2 regions of the Cedecea selenatireducens genome follow, and region 2 is predicted to be linked to the other one. Evidence: predicted binding sites of a transcription regulator. Region 2 holds the regulator's gene; the other holds the start of a gene.
The links. The regulator CRP, encoded in region 2, controls carbon source genes, mostly activating them, when cyclic AMP is high. The targets are predictions, from matches to a motif close to ATGTGANNNNNNTCACAT.
Positions count from the first base shown of each region.

Region 1: a site for CRP is predicted at 6,257-6,274, ahead of yrbN (protein YrbN). Genes of this name have one in related genera too.

Region 1 is NZ_JBHIKW010000005.1:95,098-103,202, reverse strand. Features, by position in the region: gene ubiU (ubiquinone anaerobic biosynthesis protein UbiU) at 1-757, shown strand, start outside; gene ACE38U_RS10135 (U32 family peptidase) at 766-1,644, shown strand; gene ACE38U_RS10130 (luciferase-like monooxygenase) at 1,788-2,795, shown strand; gene mtr (tryptophan permease) at 2,838-4,082, opposite strand; gene ACE38U_RS10120 (DEAD/DEAH family ATP-dependent RNA helicase) at 4,240-6,180, opposite strand; gene yrbN (protein YrbN) at 6,173-6,250, opposite strand; gene nlpI (lipoprotein NlpI) at 6,361-7,245, opposite strand; gene pnp (polyribonucleotide nucleotidyltransferase) at 7,363-8,105, opposite strand, start outside.
Region 2 is NZ_JBHIKW010000025.1:14,509-22,613, reverse strand. Features, by position in the region: gene tsgA (MFS transporter TsgA) at 1-1,158, opposite strand, end outside; gene ppiA (peptidylprolyl isomerase A) at 1,439-2,011, shown strand; gene pabA (aminodeoxychorismate synthase component 2) at 2,136-2,699, shown strand; gene argD (bifunctional acetylornithine/succinyldiaminopimelate transaminase) at 2,789-4,009, shown strand; gene ACE38U_RS21875 (YccS/YhfK family putative transporter) at 4,012-6,096, opposite strand; gene crp (cAMP-activated global transcriptional regulator CRP) at 6,158-6,790, opposite strand; gene ACE38U_RS21865 (OsmC family protein) at 7,104-7,508, shown strand; gene ACE38U_RS21860 (phosphoribulokinase) at 7,546-8,105, opposite strand, start outside.

The DNA.
Region 1 (8,105 bases), on a different contig from region 2:
GGTTGATATGGCCGCGCAGCTTGGGGCCGATGCGCTGATCCTGGCGGATTTAGCCATGCTGGAATATGCGGCTGAGCGCTACCCACACATTGAGCGCCACGTGTCGGTCCAGGCTTCGGCCACGAATGAAGAAGCGATCCGTTTTTATCATCGCAATTTTGACGTTGCCCGCGTGGTACTCCCGCGCGTGCTTTCTATTCATCAGGTTAAACAGCTCGCTCGCGTCACGCCGGTGCCGCTGGAAGTATTTGCCTTCGGCAGCCTGTGCATTATGGCCGAAGGCCGTTGCTATCTTTCGTCTTACCTCACCGGCGAGTCGCCGAATACCGTGGGCGCCTGTTCGCCTGCTCGCTTTGTGCGCTGGCAACAAACGCCGCAGGGGCTGGAATCTCGCCTCAACGACGTACTGATCGACCGCTATAAGGACGGCGAAAATGCCGGGTATCCAACGCTCTGCAAAGGGCGTTACCTGGTTGACGACCGCCCCTACCATGCGCTGGAAGAACCCACCAGCCTTAACACGCTAGAGCTGCTCCCGGAACTGCTGGCCGCGAACATAGCCTCGGTGAAAATCGAAGGCCGCCAGCGCAGTCCGGCTTACGTTACCCAGGTGGCAAAGGTCTGGCGTCAGGCTATCGATCGCTGCATGGCGGATCCTAAAAACTACCAGGCACAGCCCGCCTGGATGGAGACGCTGGGATCGATGGCCGAAGGCACCCAAACGACGCTCGGTGCCTATCACCGCAAATGGCAGTAGGAAAAAGCATGAAATATTCATTAGGGCCGGTGCTTTACTATTGGCCAAAAGAGACGCTGGAAAAGTTTTATCAGGCGGCGGCCAAAAGCCGTGCCGACGTTATTTATCTGGGCGAAGCGGTATGCAGCAAGCGCCGGGCAACCAAAGTCGGCGACTGGCTGGATATGGCTAAAATGCTCGCCAACGAGGGCAAGCAGGTAGTGCTTTCCACGCTGGCGCTGGTGCAGGCTCCGTCGGAATTGGGCGAACTTAAGCGCTACGTAGAAAACGGCGATTTTCTGATTGAGGCCAATGATATCGGCAGCGTAAATATGGCCGCAGAACGCAAGCTGCCGTTCGTCGCCGGACACGCCCTCAATTGCTATAACGCCGTTACGCTACGCCTGCTGCATAAGCAGGGCATGATGCGCTGGTGCATGCCAGTAGAACTCTCCCGCGACTGGCTCGCCAATATGCTTAACCAGTGCGATGAACTCGGTATCCGCGATAAATTCGAAGTGGAAGTGCTGAGCTATGGCCATCTGCCGTTGGCTTATTCCGCTCGCTGCTTCACCGCACGCTCTGAAGACCGCGCCAAGGATGAGTGCGAAACATGCTGTATTAAGTACCCGAACGGCCGGGATATGCGTTCTCAGGAGCAGCAGCAGGTCTTCGTGCTGAACGGCATTCAGACCATGAGCGGCTATGTTTACAACCTCGGCAATGAGCTGACGTCGATGAAAGGGCTGGTGGATATCGTTCGCCTGTCGCCGATGGGCTTAGGGACGCTGGATATTCTTAACGCGTTCCGCGCCAATGAAAACGGCAGTGCTCCGCTTCCGCTGGCTAACCGCAGCGACTGTAATGGCTACTGGCGGCGCGTTGCAGGGCTGGAGTTACGGGCCTGATAATAGCTCACTTTGTTAACAAGTCTGGTCATTGTTTAATGCACTATTAAAGGTGCAGCTTTTCTGGCCGGCGCGGTATTCCTGCGCCAGGCTGGAAGAAGACCTTCAATCTGATGACTACGCTGTAACAAAAGTGAGCGGTTATGACTGACAAAAATATTGCTTTCTCGGTGCTCGATCTGGCGCCGATCCCTCAAGGCTCCTCGGCGCAGGAGGCTTTTTCCCACTCTCTGGATCTTGCCCGGCTGGCCGAAAAGCGCGGCTATCACCGTTACTGGCTGGCAGAACACCACAATATGGTCGGCATTGCCAGCGCGGCAACATCGGTGCTGATTGGCTACCTGGCCGCGAATACCACCACGCTGCATTTAGGCTCCGGCGGCGTGATGCTGCCTAACCATTCACCGCTGGTCATTGCCGAGCAGTTCGGCACCCTGAATACGCTCTACCCGGGGCGTATTGACCTTGGCCTTGGACGAGCGCCGGGCAGCGATCAGCCCACCATGAGGGCGCTGCGACGCCATATGAGCGGCGACGTTGATAACTTCCCACGGGATGTCGCGGAGCTGGTTGACTGGTTCGATGCCCGCGACCCAAATCCACACGTTCGCCCCGTGCCTGGCTATGGGGAAAAGGTTCCGGTTTGGCTGCTAGGCTCCAGCCTGTATAGCGCCCAGCTGGCGGCACAGCTTGGTTTGCCGTTTGCCTTTGCCTCGCACTTTGCGCCTGACATGCTGTTCCGCGCGCTGCAGCTGTACCGCGAGAACTTCAAGCCGTCCGGGCGGCTGGCAAAACCTTACGCGATGGTGTGCATCAATATCGTGGCAGCAGACAGTACCCGGGACGCGGAGTTTCTGTTTACTTCCATGCAGCAGGCGTTTGTTCGACTGCGTCGCGGCGAAACCGGGCAGCTGCCGCCGCCGGTGGAAAATATGCATCAGCTTTGGTCTGCCTCTGAGCAATACGGCGTCCAGCAGGCGCTGAGCATGTCTCTGGTGGGGGATAAAGCGAAGGTACGTCACGGCCTTGAGTCCATCCTGCGTGAAACCGAAGCGGATGAAATTATGGTTAACGGGCAGATTTTCGATCATCAGGCTCGTTTGCATTCGTTTGATTTGGCGATGCAGGTTAAAGAAGAGCTTTTAGGTTAGCGTTGTATCAGGCCCTTTCAGTCTGAAAGGGCCCATTCATTTTTACTTATAAACCGGCAGCACATCGAAGGTAGAAAGGATGTGTACCAGCGCGTTGCCCACGCCAAAGACCAGAATCAGGGCAATCATCGGCTTACCGCCCCATACCCGGAATTTAGGGCTACCAAAACGCTTACGGGAAGCCCTGGCGAGCAGCGCGGGGACAATCGCAGCCCAAATAGTCGCCGCCAGCCCCGCATAGCCAATGGCATACAGGAAGCCGTTCGGCCACAGCAGGCCACCGACAATCGGCGGAACAAAAGTCAGCAGCGCCGTTTTCAAACGCCCGAACGCGGAATCGTCAAAACCAAACAGATCCGCCAGGTAATCAAACAGCCCCAGCGTAACGCCGAGGAACGAGCTCGCTACCGCAAAGTTTGAGAACACCACCAGCAGCAAGTCGAGGCTCCGGCTGTTGAGCACGCCGCTCAGCGCCTGAACCAGCACGTCAATATTACCGCCTTTCTCCGCGATGCCGACGAACTCCGGACGAGGAATATTCCCCATCGTCCCCAGCAGCCAGATAGCGTACAGCACCAGCGCCATCAGCGTGCCGTACACCAGGCAGCGAATGATGGTGCGTGGATCTTTGCCGTAATACTTCATCAGGCTCGGCACGTTGCCGTGATAACCAAAAGAGGCCAGGCAGAACGGCAGCGTCATCAGCAGATATGGCGTATAGGAAGCATTGCTCTCCGCCACGTTAAACAGCGTTGTCGGCGTTACGTGCCCAAGCAAGCTGCCAAAGGTCAGGAAGAAAGTGATGACCTTCGCGCCCAGGACAATCGCCGTCATACGGCTCACCGCTTTGGTGCTCAGCCAGACAATAAACGCGACGACCAGCGCAAAGACCAGCCCCGCCAGGCGAGCCGGCACGTCGAGCGACAGCGCCGAAAATGTATGATGCAGGATAGAGCCGCTGGCCGAGATGTAGGCATAGGTCAGGATATAAAGAACAAAGGCAATCGACAGGCCGTTTATCGCGTTCCAGCCTCTGCCCAGCAGGTCTTTGGTAATAGTGTCGAAGCTGGAGCCAATGCGGTAGTTAAGGTTCGCCTCCAGGATCATTAACCCGGAATGCAGCATACAAAACCAGGTGAACACCAGCGCGGCCAGTGACCAGAAGAACCAGGCACCCGACATCACCACGGGTAAAGAAAACATCCCTGCGCCAATGATCGTCCCACCGATAATCATTACGCCGCCTATTAACGAAGGCTTTGTGCCGGGGGAGGTTAAAGTTGTCATATCGAATCCCTGAAGAGAGGCATAACGCGACGAAATTGTCTGATGCGAATCATTGTACCAGTACATGAGTACGAAAGGGATAAAAAAAAGCCCCGATTGCGATAACCGGGGCTTTTCCGACTGCCGTTTAAAAATAAAACGGCAGATTATAGGTCAATTATGCATCACCAAAGCGACGACGTGCGGTTGCGGCACCGTCTTCACGACGCGGGCCACGGCCACCTTCACGGCGTTCACCGCTGAAGCTACGACCAGCCCCGGCACCGGCTCCTGCACCAGCGCCTTCGCGACGTGGACCACGACCGCCTTCACGACGCTCGCCACCGAAGCTACGACCGCCGCCGTCGCGACCGCCACGGCGTTCACCGCTGCGCTCTGGACGAGGCTGAGCATCACCCAGCAGCTGCATATTCATCGGCTTGTTCAGAATACGAGTACGGGTAAAGTGCTGCAGAACTTCACCCGGCATGCCTTTCGGCAGCTCGATGGTGGAGTGGGTCCCGAACAGCTTGATGTTACCGATGTAACGGCTGCTGATGTCGCCTTCGTTAGCGATAGCGCCAACGATATGACGAACTTCAACACCATCATCACGGCCCACTTCGATGCGATACAGTTCCATATCGCCAGCTTCGCGACGCTCACGACGTGGACGATCTTCACCACCACGCTCTGGACGGTCACCACGCGGGCCACGGTCATTACGGTCGCCGCGACGTTCGAAACGATCGTCACGCTCTTTGAATTCACGACGTGGACGCATTGGTGCATCTGGTGGCAGAATCAGAGGACGCTCACCCTGAGCCATTTTCAGCAGGGCTGCAGCCAGCGTTTCGATATCCAGCGCTTCTTCAGCGGAAGGCTGAATTTTTGCCAACAGCGCACGGTACTGATCCAGATCGCTGCTTTCCAGCTGCTGCTGAACTTTAGCGGCGAATTTAGCCAGACGACGCTCGCCCAGCAGATCTACGTTTGGCAGCTCTACTTCAGGGATAGTCAGCTTCATGGTGCGCTCGATGTTGCGCAGCAGGCGGCGCTCACGGTTCTCAACGAACAGCAGCGCACGGCCAGCACGGCCAGCACGGCCGGTACGACCGATACGGTGAACGTAAGACTCGGAGTCCATCGGGATGTCGTAGTTAACAACCAGGCTGATACGCTCCACGTCCAGACCACGGGCCGCAACGTCGGTCGCGATCAGGATGTCCAGACGACCATCTTTCAGACGCTCCAGGGTCTGCTCACGCAGCGCCTGGTTCATGTCACCGTTCAGCGCGGCGCTGTTGTAACCGCTGCGCTCCAGCGCTTCAGCTACTTCCAGGGTCGCGTTTTTGGTACGCACGAAGATGATAGCTGCATCAAAGTCTTCTGCTTCCAGGAAACGAACCAGCGCTTCGTTTTTACGCATGCCGTAAACAGACCAGAAGCTCTGGCTGATGTCAGGACGAGTGGTTACGCTGGACTGAATGCGCACTTCCTGAGGATCTTTCATGAAGCGACGGGTAATGCGACGAATCGCTTCCGGCATGGTAGCGGAGAACAGCGCGGTCTGATGTTCAGCCGGGATCTGCGCCATGATGGTTTCAACGTCTTCGATGAAGCCCATACGCAGCATTTCATCAGCTTCGTCCAGAACCAGACCTTTCAGGCCGGACAGGTTCAGCGTGCCGCGTTTCAGGTGGTCAAGCAGACGCCCTGGGGTACCGACAACAATCTGTGGTCCCTGACGCAGAGCGCGCAGCTGCACGTCATAACGCTGGCCGCCGTAAAGGGCAACAACGTTCACGCCGTGCATATGTTTAGAGAAATCCGTCATGGCTTCAGCAACCTGAACCGCCAGTTCGCGGGTCGGGGCCAGCACCAGGATTTGTGGTGCTTTCAGCTCAGGATCGAGGTTGTTCAGCAGCGGCAGGGAGAACGCTGCAGTTTTACCGCTACCGGTCTGGGCCATACCCAGAACGTCACGGCCATTCAGCAGATGTGGGATACACTCTGCCTGGATTGGTGATGGCTTTTCGTAGCCCAGGTCGTTAAGAGCCTGAATGATGGAGGCGTGCAGCCCCAGATCAGAAAAAGTGGTTTCGATGATATCAGTCATGTAGTACATGTGCCTCATTGATGGCGGCCAGTCTACGTAACTCATCGTGAAATTGATCTGCAATTTTCATTGAAAAGTGTGAACCGGCTCAAATTTGATTGATTAACGAACAAAAACGCCCTCACCCGTGAAGGTGATGACTTTAGTTAAAAAGTGTATGGGACGATCGTTGTTCGTCAGCTATTGCTGGTCCGATTCTGCCAGGTCGTCATGCTCCTGGCCCAAGAGCGCTAATTCCAACAATGCATAACGATGCTCAACGTAGTTGTGTACGTTGTTAGCAACCGCTAACTTGAACAGTGCCTTGGCGCTGTCCTTATCCCCCAGACTTAGGTAGTACTTACCTAAATAGAAGTTGGTTTCACTGAGATGCTCAGCGAGCGAGGTGTTATCCGTTGCGTCCGCCTTGAGGCGTTCCATTAGCTCTTTTTCGCTAATGTTGCCCAGGTAGAACTCGACAATGTTCCATCCCCATTGTTCTTTATCCGATTTCTCGAGACGCTGTTGTAGCGCCACTTTGGCCTGTTTTTCGTCCATATTGCGTTCAGCAACATAGAGCCACAGGCTACGGAAAGGATCGTTGGGATCGTCTTGATAAAACGCCAGCAGATCATCTTGCGCTAAACGATAACGACCGCCGTAATAGAGGGCGATACCGCGATTTAAGTGCGCGTAGTTGTAAGTTGGATCAAGCTCAAGTACAGAATCAAACGCTTCATAGGCAGCATCAAAATTGCCTGCCTGCGTTAAATAAATGCCTAAGTAATTGAATACTTCAGGCATATCGGGTCGAATGGCCAGCGCTTGTGAAAAATCATTACGCGCCAGAGCCCTCAGACCGAGACTATCATACAACACTCCGCGCTCATATAAAAGCTGTGCGCGTTCGTCATCGGTTAAAGCCCGACTGGCAAGTATTTGTTCCATGCGTGCCAGAATCACTTCTTGCTGTAGCGTAGGCTGCAGTGGCACCGCTAATACTTCGTTCTTACGCCAGGCAGAGTTGCTGCATCCGGCCAGCGTGATAGCTGTCGCAACGAAACACCAGCGCAAAAAAGGCTTCATTTCCTACTCCCGAAGACAACAAATGGATGAACGTCCTGTCCCCCGGCTGCAAACGAGACTTCCTGTCCCGTAACAAACAGCTCTCCATGTCACCATGGAGAGCTTAATTGGCAAACCTTACTCAGCTTCTGGCGCAGCCGGTGCTGCATCTTCTGCTGGAGACTGCTCGGTTGCTTCTTTAATGCTTAAACGGACGCGGCCCTGACGGTCAACTTCCAGTACTTTCACCGGAACTTCCTGACCCATCTGCAGGTAATCAGTCACTTTCTCTACGCGCTTGTCAGCGATTTGAGAGATGTGAACCAGACCTTCTTTACCGCCACCGATAGCAACAAACGCACCGAAATCAACGATACGAGTGACCTTACCGTTATAGATACGGCCCACTTCGATTTCAGCGGTGATCTCTTCGATACGGCGGATAGCGTGTTTCGCTTTATCACCGTCGGTCGCTGCGATTTTCACGGTACCGTCATCTTCGATTTCGATTGTGGTGCCGGTTTCTTCGGTCAGCGCACGAATCACAGCCCCGCCCTTACCGATCACGTCTTTGATCTTGTCTGGGTTGATTTTGATGGTGTGAATACGTGGAGCAAATTCAGAAATGTCGCCACGCGGTGCATCAATAGCCTGTTCCATCACGCCCAGAATGTGCAGACGCGCACCCTTAGCCTGGTTCAGAGCCTCCTGCATGATTTCGCGGGTGATGCCTTCGATTTTGATATCCATCTGCAGCGCAGAGATACCTTCGCGGCTACCGGCAACTTTAAAGTCCATATCGCCCAGGTGATCTTCGTCACCCAGAATATCGGACAGAACAACAAAGTTGTCGCCTTCTTTCACCAGGCCCATCGCGATAC
Region 2 (8,105 bases):
ACGACGGTGTTTGGTCACGAAACCAAGCACCAGGCACATGACGAACACCACAGCATACAGGCCATTCGCGGTATGCAGAGCAGCCAGAGGGCCGCTGTGAGCCACGATTGGGCCGGTGACGATAAAGGTCAGCATGGTACCCACGGTGCCGCAGGTCAGCACAAAGTTAACCAGTTTCGGCGAAGACACTTTGGTCTGCTGTGAACCCAGGGTGATGATGGTGGTGTAAATCGCGCTGGAGAAGAAACCGAGCGCCAGAATAAACCACGCCAGGTGAGCCGGATCGCCGTGGTTGAACAGGTACATCAGCACGGTGGCCGCCCCGGCCAGCACGGTCAGGATGCGCTGCAGGTCGAAGAAACGCAGGATAAAGCTGAACGCCCACATGCCGAACATGTAAGACATCCAGAAGTCGCTGACCAGCTTACCGGCATCGTTGATGCTCATGCCGAGGCCTTTGGCGTATTCCGGTACCCAGGAGATAAAGCCCAGCTGGCCGAGGATGTAGCATAGCGCCGCGACGGAGAGGAACAGCACGCCGATGCCCCATTTTTCTTTGGCAGCAGGTTGCTCGTCTTTCTTCGCATGCTTGCCCAGCGCCGGGAACTCACAGCCCAGAGTCAGCAGGAAGATAGCCACGTAGACCAGACCGATACAGACGTAGACCCAGTACCAGTTGATGCTACGGGCCAGCAGGATTGCGGCGACCATCGGGAAAATCATCCCGGCCATGCTGAAGAAGGAGTCGGTAAACAGCAGGCGAGAACCGCGCTGACGCCCTTCATACATATGGGTGATCAGGAAGGTACCAATCGACATGGTTATCCCGCTCACCAGCCCCAGCACGAACATCGAGGCCGAGAAGATAGCCAGGTTATGACCGAAGATCAGGCCGGCAACGGCCAGCACCATCAGCAGGAAGCCAAAGCGCAGCTGGGTTTTCAGCGGTACGATTTCCATCAGCCAGGCGTTCAGGAAGATAGAGATCAAAATACCGGCATTAAGGAAAGTAAACGTGTTACTCATGCTGGACACCGGCAGATTGAAGTACTCTGCGATGTTTCCCATCACCATCCCGGTGACGATCACCAACGCCCCGGTCAGGGCGTAGGAGAAGAAGCTAATCCATAAAAGCTTGGTTCGGTTGCTGTTAGTCATAACGAGCCTGTGCAAGGAAGTGTAAAGCGCATTGACAGCGCGGCGGACGGGCAGATTTTAGTCATTTGCGTGATCTATTTAAATGAATTATGAATTTATTGCTGAAATAAACTAATTGAATCATGAAGTGCGTCACATATTTCAACCTGTTTCAGCGCGCTGACGCTGCAACTCGTTGATTTGTGTAAAAGTAAATAACAGTAAATGGCTGGCGTCGACTGCGGTGCCTCTTTACAATCAAGCAACTTGCTTCACTCACTGCCTTCGTAAGGAATTATTCATGCTCAAATCGACACTGGCGGCTGTTGCAGCTGTATTCGCCCTTTCTGCGCTTTCCCCTGCGGCGCTGGCTGCAAAAGGCGATCCGCACGTCCTGTTGACCACCTCGGCTGGCAATATTGAGCTTGAGTTAAATAGCCAAAAAGCGCCTGTTTCGGTCAAAAACTTCGTGGATTACGTTAATAGCGGTTTTTATAACAACACCACCTTTCACCGTGTGATCCCGGGCTTCATGATTCAGGGCGGTGGCTTCACCGAAGATATGAACCAGAAGCAGCCTAATCCGCCGATCAAAAACGAAGCGGACAACGGCCTGCGCAATACCCGCGGCACGATTTCTATGGCGCGCACCGCCGATAAAGACAGCGCCACCAGCCAGTTCTTTATCAACGTGGCCGACAACGCATTCCTGGACCACGGCCAGCGCGACTTCGGGTACGCGGTATTTGGTAAAGTGGTCAAAGGCCTGGACGTTGCCGATAAAATCTCCCAGGCACCAAGCCATGACGTCGGCCCGTACCAGAATGTGCCGTCAAAACCTATCGTGATCCTTTCCGCGAAGGTTCTGCCTTAAGATTTCCGGCGCGGGTCCTGTCGCCCGCGCAACCCTCTCCTGAAGCAGAGAATTTCAATAAGTGGTGAGCCAGGCCAGGGAAAGCGGCTAGAATAACGCGTTCTTTTTTTGCCCTGGAGCCGCCATGTTACTGCTTATCGACAACTATGATTCCTTCACCTGGAACCTCTACCAGTATTTTTGCGAACTGGGTGAGGAAGTGCTGGTTAAGCGTAATGACGAAATTGGGCTGGACGACATCGAGCGTCTTGCCCCGGAGAAACTGGTGATTTCTCCAGGCCCCTGCACGCCGACCGAGGCGGGCATCTCCCTTACCGCCATTAATCACTTCGCCGGACAGCTTCCTGTTTTGGGCGTTTGCCTGGGGCATCAGGCCATTGCACAGGCGTTTGGCGCCACCATTGTGCGGGCAGAACAGGTGATGCACGGCAAAACCTCCGCTATCAGCCACAACGGCAGCGGCGTATTTCGCGGGCTGAATAATCCGCTGACCGTGACTCGCTACCACTCGCTGCTCATCGACCCTGCCACCTTGCCCGACAGTTTTGAAGTCACTGCCTGGACGGATAAGCAGGAAATCATGGGGATCCGCCACCGCTCGCTTGATCTTGAAGGCGTGCAGTTCCACCCGGAAAGCATTCTCAGCGAGCAGGGGCATGCGCTGCTGGCGAATTTCCTGAAGCGGTGAATTGTTGCTTGCCTGGTTTTGGTTTTTTATGCATATTTCGTGATTATATTTTCATTCATGTCTAACGCATAAAAACGGGTGGGGAATAAATGGCAACTGAACAATCAGCGGTTACGCGGGCAACCTTCGATGAAGTGATTCTGCCGATTTATGCACCGGCAGAGTTTATTCCAGTTAAAGGAAAGGGCAGCCGCGTGTGGGACTCCGCCGGGAAAGAGTACGTGGACTTTGCCGGAGGCATCGCCGTGACCGCGCTGGGGCATTGCCATCCTGCGCTCGTTGAGGCGCTGAAGGCCCAGGGCGAAACCCTGTGGCATACCAGCAACGTTTTTACCAATGAGCCAGCCCTGAAGCTTGCCCGTAAGCTGATCGACGCCACCTTTGCCGAACGCGTCGTCTTCATGAATTCCGGCACGGAAGCAAACGAAACGGCTTTCAAACTGGCCCGCTACTATGCTTCGACCCGTCACAGCCCGTACAAAAGCAAAATCATCGCCTTCTACAATGCGTTCCACGGCCGCTCGCTGTTCACCGTTTCCGTAGGCGGGCAGGCTAAATACTCCGACGGCTTTGGCCCCAAACCGGCCGACATTATCCACGTGCCATACAACGACCTTGCGGCGGTGAAAGCGGTGATGGATGACCATACCTGTGCGGTAGTTGTTGAGCCGATTCAGGGTGAAGGCGGCGTGACCGCTGCGACGCCGGAGTTCCTCCAGGGGCTGCGTGATTTGTGTGATGAGCACCAGGCGCTGCTGGTGTTTGATGAAGTCCAGTCCGGGATGGGCCGCACCGGCGAATTATTCGCTTATATCAACTACGGCGTCACCCCGGATATTTTGACCAGCGCCAAAGCCCTCGGCGGCGGTTTCCCGGTGAGCGCGATGCTGACCACCCATGTGATTGCCTCCGCGTTCCACGTGGGCAGCCACGGTTCAACCTATGGCGGTAACCCGCTGGCATGTGCGGTGGCCGGTGCGGCTTTCGATATCATCAATACGCCAGAAGTTCTGCAAGGCGTGGCGGTGAAGCGCCAACTGTTCGTTGAACAGTTGCAGAAGATTAACGACCAGTTCGATCTGTTTAGCGATATTCGCGGCATGGGGCTGTTGATTGGCGCAGAGCTGAACGAGAAGTACAAGGGACGTGCCCGTGAGTTTCTCTATGCGGGAGCGGCTGAAGGCGTGATGGTGCTGAATGCCGGCCCGGACGTCATGCGTTTTGCGCCTTCGCTTATCGTTGAAGACGCGGATATCCTGGAAGGAATGCAGCGCTTCGCTAAAGCCGTTGCCCGCGTGGTGGCTGGCTAATCTTAACCCGAGCGCCGCAGGCGGCGGCTCAGCCAGATCCCATGCTGAGGCCGCTGGCGCCAGGCTACCGAGGAGATGGTATGCATGGTGTTCAGGTGGCCAATAATCCGCTGTAAATGCTGCTCCATGGTGCTTAACGGCCCCGTGGGCAGCGTGTCCGCATCCAGAATATTGGCGTCGTTCGATCCGCCAGGCCCGTCATACTCCAGCCTTTGCTGGCAGCGCTGTAAGCCTATTTCACAAGACTGCAGGTACTTTTGCGCCAGGTCCGGCGTGAGCATGTTGTGCTCGCGCGCCAGAGTTGTCATGGCGTTGATATGCTCGACGATGAACTGGCTGTGGGTCACCCAGAGCTTCATGTCTGCCAGATAATGAGAGTTAAATCCGGGTTCCTGCATCGCCTGGTTGAGCGAGTTGAAGAGCGCGTTGTGCGCCTGGTTGACCCGCATTCGTTGCCAGGCCAGAGGCGTGGGTTCCGGATCGTTGCTCAATATCAGGCGAATCGCATCCTGGTCGGCCTCGAGCGCGTCGTGGGCGTTCTGGCGCAGCAGGCCAGTTTGCCACTGTGGCCAAAGCCAGATCATGCCGCCAAAGGCAATCAGGCAGCCGAGCAGCGTGTCGATAAGCCGTGGAATGATGTAGCTTTCGGCGCTCAGGGTAATGAGCTGCAGGGTATATACCGCCGTGACGGTAAAGCCGATGGTGGCCCAGCCGTAGCTTTTGCGAATGAACAGATAGCTCACCAGGGTAATCATTAGCATCGCCAGCAGGGTGTAGCTGTCCGGGACGTGGAAGTGCAGGGTGATGCCGGCGATACACAGCCCTGCCATGGTGCCAGCCGCCCTGTGCACGATACGTACCCGGGTGGCGCCGTAGCCGTTTTGCGTCACGAACATCACGGTCATCAGGATCCAATACGGTTTAGGCAGATGTAAGAAGGACCCGAGCAGGCTGGCAATCGTCAACATTACGCCTAAACGTGCGGAGCTGCGCAGCGCTGATGACTTGAAGGAGAGATAGTTTTTCAGGGCCGGGAAGAACGGCAGGCGGCGCTCCCGATCTTCCATTAAATCCCTTACATACAGCGGGCGTTGGGTTTTCAGCACCCGGCCGATGCGGCTGAAGTGATAATGGCAGAACTGCCCGACCGGGTTATCCGGGTTCTGGCGGGCGATCTTTTCCAGGGCGTCGATCTGCTTGTCCATGGTAAAGCGCGTCGGGTAGCGGTGGTAGAGAATATCGTCTGCCAGCACCCGCAGGCGCGCGGCGATGGTTCGGGCGTTCCAGCGGATCACCGCCTCGGCATGGCTTTGCTCGACCAGCTTCTGGACCTCTTCCGGCTGATGCAGGCTAACCGAAATGTGCTCCTGCAAATCCAGGGCGACCTGGAAAGCGCGTAGCAGGCGTTTGTAGCCATTTTGCTGATTGGCCGACAGCATATGCAGCTGCTGGTAGCAGGTCGTTATCAGGTCGACGGCTTTCTGCTGACGTACCAGCAGCGGCGGTAGCGCTTTTTCAGGATCCGTATGCTGGGTCAGCAGGCTGTACTTTGCTTCGCAGTAGTCCGCAAGCTGGCGGTACAGCAGGCTGAGCGACTCTCTGAGCGGCTGTTCACGCCATAGCCTGAACCAGAACCAGTTAAACGCGCCGTACCAGATGGTGCCGGAGATATAGAGCACCATCGGTTTCCAGATAGGCATGTTGCCGGCCATGCTGAGCGTAAAAATGGCGGCAATCAGCGACGCGGGCAGCAGGCGAGCATGCAGCGAGCTTATCTCCGCCGTGACGCCGAGCAGCAGGGCCATGACGATTAATATCGCAGGCAGCGGGACGTGGGTGTAAAGCAGCAGCAGCTGCATGATAAGGCTGCTAACGGCGAACAGGCTGCCGCCGATGATCAAGCGTTTGAAGAAGCGTTTATGCGGCGTGTCCAGCCCGGCAATGTTGCAGCAGGCAGGCACTAACGAGAAGAGCAGGCCATTTTGCAGGCTGCCGAGAATCAGGCCGATAGCCACGGGTAAACACAGCACCAGGGTTTGCCGCAGCGCGTAGTTAACTTCCGGGTGATAAATTAATCTCTTCCACATAGCCTGAATTGTAGAGACAAAAAAGGCGTGTTACCGAAGCGACACGCCTTTATGGGGCTAATTAGCGAGTGCCGTAAACGACAATCGTTTTACCGTGTGCGGAAATGAGGTTCTGGTCTTCCAGCATTTTCAGAATACGGCCAACGGTTTCGCGGGAGCAGCCCACGATCTGACCGATTTCCTGGCGGGTGATCTTAATCTGCATCCCGTCCGGGTGGGTCATGGCGTCCGGCTGTTTAGCCAGGTTCAGCAGCGTCTGTGCGATACGGCCGGTCACGTCGAGGAAGGCGAGGTTGCCGACTTTCTCGGAGGTCACCTGCAGGCGACGCGCCATCTGGGAAGACAGACGCATCAGAATGTCCGGGTTGACCTGAATCAGCTGGCGGAATTTTTTATAAGAAATTTCAGCTACTTCACAGGCTGACTTGGCGCGAACCCAGGCGCTACGCTCCTGGCCTTCTTCGAACAAACCTAATTCACCAATGAAATCACCCTGATTCAGATAAGAAAGGATCATCTCCTTGCCTTCTTCATCTTTAATCAGAACAGCTACGGAGCCTTTGACGATGTAGTACAGCGTCTCCGCCTTTTCACCCTGGTGAATCAGCGTGCTCTTCGACGGATACTTATGAATGTGGCAATGAGACAAGAACCATTCGAGAGTCGGGTCTGTTTGCGGTTTGCCAAGCACCATGCGCGGTTATCCTCTGTTATAAACTGGCTACCAAAGACAAGACTCGGAACCTCTTGTCTGGCGTTGCAATCGTGAAATTTTCCCAAACCCTGGGAACTGGCGGGCAGGTCACTCCTGCGGCCTGTAATTAGTCGTTTCCTCTGCTTACGGCATAAACTTCTCTGTATAGCAGCAGCATCCGGATTGTTTTAGCATAGCTTTTGGTAAGTGTCTTGTCTTGTCTCGTTTCAGCATGACCTGGATCGCCTTACGTTGCCAGTTTTCACGTAGGCGCGTAATCTGAAAGAATATTTTCTCAACTGGAGTAGGCAAAATGCAGGCACGTGTTAAATGGGTGGAAGGCATGACCTTCCTCGGTGAGTCCGCTTCTGGCCACCAGATCCTGATGGACGGTAATTCTGGCGATAAAGCGCCAAGCCCAATGGAAATGCTGCTGATGGCGGCGGGCGGCTGTAGCGCCATTGACGTGGTGTCGATTTTACAAAAAGGCCGCCACGACGTGACGGACTGTGAGGTGAAGCTGACTTCGGAACGCCGCGAAGAAGCGCCGCGTTTGTTCACCCATATTAATCTGCACTTTGTGGTTAGCGGAAAAGAGCTGAAGGATAGCGCCGTCGCTCGCGCAGTCGATCTTTCTGCTGAAAAGTATTGCTCGGTAGCGCTCATGCTTGGGAAAGCGGCAAACATTACCCACAGCTATGAAGTGATCGAAGCTTAAGCGTCAAAAAGGCGGCATTCACGCCGCCTCTGCCGAATCAGGCAATCTTCCTGCCTTCCGCCAGTCGCTGCACCAGCGGCCCCATAATCAGCTCCATCGCCAGCCCCATTTTTCCGCCAGGCACCACCAGGGTGTTGATGTGGGAGATAAACGATCCTTGCAGCATCGCCAGCAGATAAGGGAAGTCGATGTCGTCCAGGCCGCGGAAGTGGATAACCACGAAGCTTTCGTCCAGCGACGGAATTGCCCGGGCGGCAAACGGGTTAGAGGTATCCACCGTTGGGACGCGCTGGAAGTTAATATGGGTGCGTGAAAACTGCGGGGTAATAAAGTTGATGTAATCGTCCATCGAACGCACGACGGAGTCCATCACCGCCTCCCGCGAATGACCGCGTTCGCCGGTGTCGCGAACCAGTTTTTGAATCCATTCCAGGTTAACGATAGGCACCACGCCAACCAGCAAATCTACGCAGTCGGCCACGTTGTGCTGCGGGGTGACAACGCCGCCGTGCAGGCCTTCATAAAACAGAACGTCGGTTGGCTCCGGCAGCGGCTGCCACGGCGTAAAGGTGCCGGGCACCTGGTTCCACGGCACGG